2 regions of the Novosphingobium sp. GW835-FHT14H07 genome follow, and region 2 is predicted to be linked to the other one. Evidence: predicted binding sites of a transcription regulator. Region 2 holds the regulator's gene; the other holds the start of a gene.
What was found. The regulator LexA, encoded in region 2, represses DNA repair genes until DNA is damaged. The targets are predictions, from matches to a motif close to GTTCCNCNCTTGTTCT.

Region 1 (4,413 bases), on a different contig from region 2:
CTCCATTTGCGTGGTCGAGGAAGTCGCCGACCTCTGGGCGCTGGACCGCGCCCGCCTGTTCACCGGCAAGTACCACGTGCTCGGCGGCAGGCTATCGGCCTTGGAAGGCGTGCGCCCCGAAGACCTGACCATCGGCCAGCTGCTCGACCGCGTGGGCCACGGCGGCATCGACGAAGTCGTCCTCGCCATGAACGCCACGCTCGAAGGCCAGACCACCGCCCATTACATCGCCGAGCGGCTCGAAGACGCCCCCGTGCGCGTCACGCAACTGGCGCACGGCCTGCCGGTCGGCGGCGAGCTTGACTACCTCGACGAAGGTACCTTGGCGCAAGCGTTGCGGGCAAGGCGCCCGGTGGCCTGATCGCCGATCACACTGATCGAAACGCTGTTCTTGCGACTCCCGCCCACATTCCTTATCTGCCCCCCATGGCCATCCGTGAAATCATCGAAGTCCCCGACCCGCGCCTCAAGCAGGTCTCCGTCCCCGTCGAAAAGTTCGACGACGAGCTCAAGACGCTGGTCGAAGACATGTTCGAGACGATGTACGATGCCCCCGGCATCGGCCTCGCCGCGATCCAGGTGGGCGTGCCACTGCGCGTGCTGGTCATCGACCTTCAACCCGATGATCCCGATGCCGAACCCGTCGCCTGCGACCACGATGGCCACCATCATCACCACCAGCCGACCAAGAAGGAACCGCGGGTCTTCATCAACCCCGAGATCCTCGACCCATCTGAAGAGCACAGCCTCTATCAGGAAGGCTGCCTCTCCGTGCCCGAGATCTACGCCGAGGTCGAGCGCCCCGCCCGCATCCGCGCGCGCTGGCAGGACCTGGACGGAAACACGCACGAGGAGGAAATGGACGGCCTGATGGCTACCTGCCTCCAGCACGAGATGGATCATCTCGAAGGCGTGCTGTTCATAGACCACCTTTCGCGCCTCAAGCGCAACATGGCGTTGAAAAAGCTGGAAAAGCTGCGCAAGGCGGCGTGACCTGATGAGGCCGCGTTACGCGGCCTCATGCACCTCACGATCCAGATCTTCGAGTGCCCGGCGGCAATCGTCGGCGCATTCACGGCACATCTGCGCGCAGCGGCGGCAATGGGCGTGGTCATGCTTCGCGCACTCCGCCTCGCAAATCTCGCAGGCCTTGATGCACACGGCAAGCTGCGCCCGGATCAACTCGCGGTTGGATCCCGTGCGGCGCGTGGCAATGCGGCTCGTCGCGGCGCAGACATCAGAGCAATCCAGGCAGGTGCGGATGCACTGATCCATGTCCATCGCCTCGGCGAGACAGGCATCTGCGCACGAATTGCAGATCGCGGAGCAATACATCGCATGCTTCACTGCCATCCCCAGCGAGGCGTTGTAGTTGTCACCCACCTGCGGGTGTTCCGAAATCATCTTCTCGATCGACATGAGCGCTCTCCTTCGTTCGCAAGGGCTTAGCGGGTCGCGCTCCTTTCCGTTCCGCGCCCTGTCCTGCCTGTGGAACACGCCGGCTGAATCGGTTGCGCCAATTTGCCCGTCACGGTAGGTTCCCATTTCGTTCCTTCTGGAGAATTTCGTGGAATCTGCCCTTTTCGTCATCGTAGCGCTTGTGATCGGGCTTGGTATCGGCTGGTTTTTCGGCTCCCGCCCTGCTGCCGAGTGGCGCGCCCGCCATGACAGCCGCGATGCCGAGGCCAAGGCCCACGAAGGCACGGTCAAGGCAATGACGGTCGACCTAGCTGCCACGGTGGAGCGCGCCAAGGCACTGGAAGCCGGCCTTTCCGAACTGCAGGATGTTCGCCGCCAGCGCGATGAACTGGCCCCTGCTCTCGCCGCCGCCCGCCAGCGCGCTGCCGATGCAGATCAGGTCCGCGCCGAACTTGCTCAGGTCCGGGCCGAGCGCGAAGCCTTGCGCGCCGAGCTTGAGCGCATGAAGGCCGATGCCGAGAACTTCGCCGAACAGAAACGCCTGCTGATCGAGGCGCAGGAGGCCCTGCGCAAGGAGTTCGAGAATGCTGGCAACAAGGTGCTGGAAAAGGCGCAGGAAGCCTTTCTCAACCGTGCTCATGCCCGTTTCGAGGAAAGCGAGAAGACCAGCGCCGAACGCCTCAAGTCCCTGCTCGCCCCTGTAGACCAGCGGCTCCGCAGTTATGAGGAACAGGTGCAGAGCCTCGAAAAGCAGCGCGTGGACTCGTTTGGCCAGCTGACCGGTCTGATCCAGTCGATGCGCGATGGGCAGGAAGCAGTGCGTGCCGCAGCCGCCCAACTCGGCAACTCGCTGCGCAATGGCCCGAAAACTCGCGGGCGCTGGGGCGAACTGCAGTTGCGCAACGTGCTGGAACAATGCGGCCTGTCCGAACACACCGATTTCATCACGGAACATTCGGTCGATACCGACGAAGGCCGCCTGCGCCCGGATGCCATCGTCCGCGTTCCCGGAAACAAGCTGCTGGTGATCGACGCCAAGGTTTCGCTCAATGCCTATCAGGATGCCTTCGAGGCGGAGGACGACGATACGCGGAAGATCGCGTTGAACGCCCACGTCCAGTCGATGCGCAACCACATCCAGACACTGGGCGCCAAGTCCTATCAGTCGCAGTTCGAAGAGGCGCCGGACTACGTGCTGATGTTCGTCCCCGGCGAACACTTCATTGCCGCCGCGCTGGAGCGTGACCCCTCGCTATGGGATTTCGCCTTCGAACGGCGCGTTCTGCTGGCCAGCCCGACCAACCTCGTCGCCATTGCCCGCACCGTGGCCCAAGTCTGGCGGCAGGACGGCCTGGCCCGCGAAGCGCGCGAGATCGGTAAGATGGGCGGCGAGCTTTACGATCGCCTTGCCGTCGCCGCCGAACACCTCAAGCGCGTCGGCAACGGGCTGGACAGTGCAGTGAGCAACTACAACAAGTTCGTCGGCAGCTTCGAACGCAACGTGCTGTCGGCTGGTCGCCGCCTGAAGGACAAGCACATCGAGATCGGCAAGCGCGAGCTTGAGGAAGTGCCTCTTGTCGAAGCCGCCCCGCGCTATGCCGAGGCAGAACCGGTGCCGCTCGCAGCGATTGCCAACGACGATGGAGACGTCGCTGCGGAATGACACAGAGGCTCGCCCGGCTCCTTTTCGCCACTGCCGCACTGGCGGCTCTGGCCGGGTGCGGGAGCGGGAGCGAGCCTCAAGCGTCGCCAAGCGCTAGTGAACCCTATCAGGCCCCGCCAGCGCCCCCGCCGGCCTCCGAGCCAGTGGTGGAGCCCGAACCTGAAGCAAGCCAGTCTGCCACCCCAGCGCCTGCTACGGTGCAGGAAGCCCGCTACGCGCCGCGGGACGAATGCCTGAAGCAGCCAGGCTGGCCCGCGTTTCACAAGGCCTTGGTGGCCGCGATCCTGAAACGGGACGCGCAAGCGATGTCCAAGCTCGCGGCACCCGATATCGCGCTGGACTATGGGGGCGGCAACGGGCCTGCCGAACTGGTCAAGCGTCTCAACGATCCCGATACGAAGCTGTGGCTTGAACTCGAAGCGATGTTGCCGCTGGGCTGCGCCGTGCAGGGCGGGCTGGCCGCGATGCCATGGGTCTTCTGGAACGTGCCAGAAGACATCGACAGCTACAGCGCGATGCTGGTGCTCGGCGACGACACGCCCATGCGGGATAAACCGGGCGGCAAACCCTTGGCGCCAGCAGGCTGGAGCATTGTCGGCATAGATCCGATGGACTTCGACAGTGAAGCCAGAGCGATCCGCGTTACCACGCATGACGGAACCAAAGGCTACATCGAAACGGCCAAGCTGCGCAGCCTGCTCGACTATCGCCTGATTGCCGAACCCAAGCAGGGTCAGTGGCAGATCACCGCCTTCATCGCCGGGGATTGATCAGCCGGTCGTCAGCTCCAGGTCGAGCGCATGTCCGCCGGACACCAACCGCATCGTCCGTCCGCGGCGCTCGATCTCGGGTGCGGCAGATAGCAATGCGTTGACCGCCTCCTCCTGTTGCCACACCGGACCCTCGCAGAACATCCGCGTCGCCATGAGCGGGCCAGCGACCAACCTCTGCCCATCGACGCGATAGTCGCCGCCGATGCCGTTGCAGCCGACGCTTGCGCTCAGCCGCCCGTCCTCGAACTTCAAGGTGGCCTTCTCGGGCGCAACCGGCGCGGCCCCATCCACGCGCAGAATCGTCCAAGCCGTACCGGCCAGCCCCGCACTACCCGAAGGCGCAGTGGCGCAACCCGCCAGGAGCGAGGCCGAAACCGCGAGAAAGGCGAGAGTCGAGCGCATGAGGCTACCCATGCTCCCGCGCGACTGAGCGTGCGATTAACCGGTTGGTACGTGGTTATTCAGGCAGGCTGGCAAGCACTTCGTAGGCCAGCACAGCCCCTGCCACCGCCGCGTTCAGGCTGTCCGCGCGCCCCTTCATCGGCATGGTCACGCGCA
Region 2 (4,413 bases):
ACATGGAGCTACGCGCTGTTCCTCGTCGGCATGTTGTGGCTGGCACTCTGGGTGGGCAAGGTGCGCCTTCTTGGCACCATACCCGCCGGTCTTGCCATCACCGCCATGGTCCTGACGCCGCGGCCCGATGTGCTTGTCACCGGTGATGGCCATCACGTCGGCATAGCCGGCGAAGGATCGGACCTGATCGTCCTGCGCATGGGAAGGGGCGATTACATGCGGGACAACTTGCTCGAACTTGCCGGAATGGAAGGCAGCCTTCGTCGCCTCGATGAATGGCCGGGTGCTCGCTGCAATGAAGACTTCTGCGCTGCAACGGTGCTCAGAAACGAACGGCGTTTTACGCTCCTGATGGCCCGCAGCCGAAACTACATTGACGACATGGCGCTTGTGGCGGCCTGCGAGCGGGCCGACATCGTCATCGCCGATCGACGCCTTCCGGCATCGTGCCGCCCGCGCATGCTGAAGGCAGACCGATCCTATCTCGCCAATACGGGAGGCATATCCATCGATCTTGCCTCTGGCCGGATTCGCACCGTAGCGGAAACGCAGGGCCAGCATGGTTGGTATCGCTGGCCAGTACCGCGCCCGACGCCCAGCCTGACGCAACTCAACGACGTCGGAGTTGGAGCGACGGATGCGCCTGATGCAACCGTGCCGGTAACGGCGCCAGTGGCTTCCAAGCGATGAATGCGACCCAGGGCGGTCCATGCCCTTGTCCGGCGGGCGATAATCTCGAAGCAGCGCTCCTTTCCGCCAGACTTGCCGGGCGAACCTGACGTTCGCCCGGCTCAATTCATCAGGGGAGGACCCAGCGCACCGAACCGACGTAGCTCCCCGCAGTCGGCATGCCGTCGCTGCCAAGTGCAGGAGTGAACCGCGCCCGCGCGCTGACTTTCGTGCATGTCGCTGCATCAAGGTCAGGAGACCCGCTCGATCCGGTAATCTCGCATCCCGTGACGCGGCCATCCACGCCTATCGAGAGCCGAAAGCGGGTTAGCCCTTCTCTTTCCTCTCTGATTGCGGCCGAGGGATAGTCGCGGTCCGAGATCCATGAGCCCGGCGATCCCTTCGGTGATGCTGTGCGCACGGCAAAGCTCGGCGAGGGAGAGGGGTGGGGCTCGGGCAGGACGTTCGGGATAGGGTCGACTGGTGTGATCGGGGTGACCTCGATTTCCCGGACTGTGCTTGAAGGATCCACCGGCGTAATCGCGATGTCGGGGCGGGGGGCCACCAGCGAGCGGCTGTCAGGCTGTGGGGAAGGTTTCACGTCCGGCGGCGGCACGACAGGCGTTACCTTCACCTCCTCGTCCTCCCACTGCTTGGCAGGAAGTCGGTCCGTCAGGATCGTGACCATGCTGTTGGCGAACCCTGAAGCGATCGCCCAGATCGCCACTCCATGAAGCAGCCCGACCGCGATGAAGGTCTGTGTCTGCCTGCGTCTCGTATTCTCGATTGCATAAGCCATTGGCAACACCTCTTCCGTTGCCGACGCCCCATGTTCTGGCGGGCCGTCCCGGAAAGGGGAGCCCCACGGCGGGGCATTCGGTAACAGCGGATACTATACCTCACACTGGACCACATCCAGAAAAATCTCAACCAAATCGATTGATATTTACCATAACATGCTGATGCAAAAAAAGCCGCCGCGCATTTCCTGCGCAGCGGCCTTTGTCATCAGGCACGCCCGATGGTCGGGCGCTATGTTGCAACAAACGTCAGTGGTAGCGCCGCAACAAGCCTGCAAGCTTGCCCTGCACGGTCACCTCGTCGGGGCGATAGAACTGAGGATCATAGGCAGCGTTGGCGGGATCCAGCCGAACCATGCCCTTTTCGTGATGGAGATACTTGAGCGTGGCCTCTTCCCCGCGCACAAGTGCAACCACGATCTCGCCATCGCGCGCCATATCTGTCTTGCGGACAAGCGCGTAATCGCCATCGAAGATCCCGGCTTCAACCATCGAGTCACCGGACACTTCGAGTGCGTAATGCTCTCCTGCGCCCAGTAGCGCGGCAGGAACTGGCAGGGTCGCCGTCGTCTCAAGCGCTTCGATTGGCACACCGGCTGCAATCTTGCCGTGCAGCGGCAGCTCGATCACGTCGTTTGCCGCCACAGGCACGGGAGGCGCTTTTGGTGCAGGACGAAGCGCCGTGACGCTTCCGCCCGTTGCTCCACCATCTGCATTGGCAATCTGCCGAACGGCGCTCTGCTTGCCCACCGCGCTGTCAGGCTGGCGGAGGACTTCGAGTGCCCGTGCGCGGTTGGGGAGGCGGCGGATGAAGCCACGCTCTTCAAGCGCCGAGATCAGCCGATGGACGCCCGACTTGGACTTCAGATCGAGCGCTTCCTTCATCTCCTCGAACGAGGGGGAGATGCCCGACTCTTCAAGCCGGACCTGAATGAAGGTGAGCAGTTCGTGCTGCTTGCGCGTCAACATCGGCGGCCACTCCGCAATGCGCGGCTTCGAGGCGAAGCCGCTGGTCTTTCATGGACCGGGAGCGAATGTTCCATCCCGGCGAACGAATGCGGAACGGATAAGCAACCTGTTGCGACTCGTCAAGCAATTCCGCCATTTTCGAGGAGGTAGATAGGAACATCCGTTCCGGCCGGTTTGGCCTCGGCCCCTGCTTCCCGCACGGCCAACGCGTTGGCCCTTGAAAGTGGAGAGAGCGCTCCGGAATCCTGGAGCGGGTCGAGCCTTACCGACGCTCCGTCCCATATCGCGCGCAGGAACTCCATTCGGCTCCCGCCCTGCGCCAGTGGCTCTGCAAGCCGGGCTGGGATGGCTTTTGGCAAAGGCGCACTCGCGCCGAGCATCGCTCTCAACAGGGGGAGCATGAACAGGTAGGCCGTAACGAAGGCCGAGGCTGGATTGCCGGGCAGGCCGAGAATGATCTGGGATCCACGCGTTGCCACCAGCAGCGGCTTGCCCGGCTTGATGCCGATGCGCCAGAAGTCGATCGAGGCGCCAACGGCCTCGAGCGCCGGGCGAACGAGATCGTGATCCCCGACTGACGCCCCGCCGCTTGTGACGATGATGTCCGAGCTGTTTGCCGCGTCCAGCGCGCGGACCAATTCTGCGAGTTCGTCCGCCACAGGACCGGCATGGCGGATATCGACCGGCAGGGAGGCGGCCATCGCACAGAGCATCGGCCCGTTGCTGGCGGGAAGCTGGTGCAGGTCGGGCAGGTGGCCGGGAGGAACCAGTTCGTCGCCGCTGTCGATGACGGTCAGGCTGACACGCCGGCGCACGGGGAGATGGCTGTGGCCACCGGCGATGGCGAGCGCGATTTGCGCAGGGCTAATGCGGCTACCCGCAGAGATCAGCGTTTCGCGAGAGCTGAAATCCATGCCTGCGGGTCGAACGTGGCGCGAAGCGGGCTGCGGTGGCTCGCCGGTCAAGCTCAGCTCGTTGCCGTTGCGCGCGCTGTCCTCCTGAAGCAGCACCATGTCCGCGCCTTTGGGCAGTATGGCGCCAGTGCTGATGCGGGTGGCTTCACCGGGGCCGACCTCGCCGCCGAAGGGGTGGCCGGCCGCGCTTTCACCGATCACGCGCCACGGGCCCGGAAGATCGGCACTGCGCATGGCATAGCCGTCCATCGCCGAAAGGGCTGCCGCTGGCTGCGTGCGCCGGGCAAGGAGGTCCTCGGCTAGGTAATGGCCAAGGCATTCGGCAACCGAGCGATGCTCGACGGGCAGCGAAGGCGCGAGCGCGAGCAACCGGCTCTGCGCTTCGGCAAGGGGTAGGGGCGGCGCTTTCATTCCGGAGCGCGCCAGGTTCCGGACTTGCCGCCCCGCTTCTCGATCAGACGGACACTTTCGATCACCATGCCTTTGTCGAGAGCCTTGGCCATGTCGTAGATCGTCAGCAGGGCGAGGCTCACCGCCGTCAACGCTTCCATCTCTACGCCCGTGCGACCGGTCAACGAAGCGGAGGCGGTGCATTCGATGCCGTCGGCGACGAAGGCGAAATCGATGTTGACCGCATCGAGCGCCAGTGGATGGCAGAGCGGGATGAGGTCGCCTGTCCTTTTCGCCGCCATGATCCCGGCAATCCGCGCTGGGCCAAGCACATCGCCTTTCGGAGCATTGCCGGACCTGATCGCCTCGAGCGTGGCGTCAGACATGCGGATCATACCACGCGCAATCGCGACGCGGTGCGTCTCGGTCTTGCCGCCGACGTCGACCATGCGAGCGGTGCCGGTCGAATCGAGATGGGTGAGGTCGTTCATCGTTGTCCCTGGAATGCTGAATGGGGGTTTACGGGGTTTACACTGTCCAGAGAGAACTGCGGAACGGGAGTTGGAACGCAGTTTTGGCGCGGATTTCCGGGGCTTTCAAGGTGCTTCGCTGACAGTCGGCACCATGGCAAAAACCTGCCCTGTAGGAAAGCGTTTCCAATCCGAAGTGAC

Region 1: the regulator LexA is predicted to act here: its motif matches at 1,538-1,553, upstream of AC1Q5P_RS17935 (DNA recombination protein RmuC).

What each region holds. Positions count from the first base shown of each region.
Region 1 is NZ_JBXAFX010000027.1:13,774-18,186, forward strand. Features, by position in the region: gene recR (recombination mediator RecR) at 1-361, shown strand, start outside; gene def (peptide deformylase) at 427-993, shown strand; gene AC1Q5P_RS17930 (four-helix bundle copper-binding protein) at 1,009-1,419, opposite strand; gene AC1Q5P_RS17935 (DNA recombination protein RmuC) at 1,568-3,082, shown strand; gene AC1Q5P_RS17940 (hypothetical protein) at 3,079-3,852, shown strand; gene AC1Q5P_RS17945 (META domain-containing protein) at 3,853-4,257, opposite strand; gene AC1Q5P_RS17950 (TrmH family RNA methyltransferase) at 4,313-4,413, opposite strand, start outside.
Region 2 is NZ_JBXAFX010000001.1:118,506-122,918, forward strand. Features, by position in the region: gene AC1Q5P_RS00575 (ComEC/Rec2 family competence protein) at 1-690, shown strand, start outside; gene AC1Q5P_RS00580 (energy transducer TonB) at 800-1,468, opposite strand; gene lexA (transcriptional repressor LexA) at 1,719-2,438, opposite strand; gene AC1Q5P_RS00590 (molybdopterin molybdotransferase MoeA) at 2,558-3,763, opposite strand; gene moaC (cyclic pyranopterin monophosphate synthase MoaC) at 3,760-4,233, opposite strand.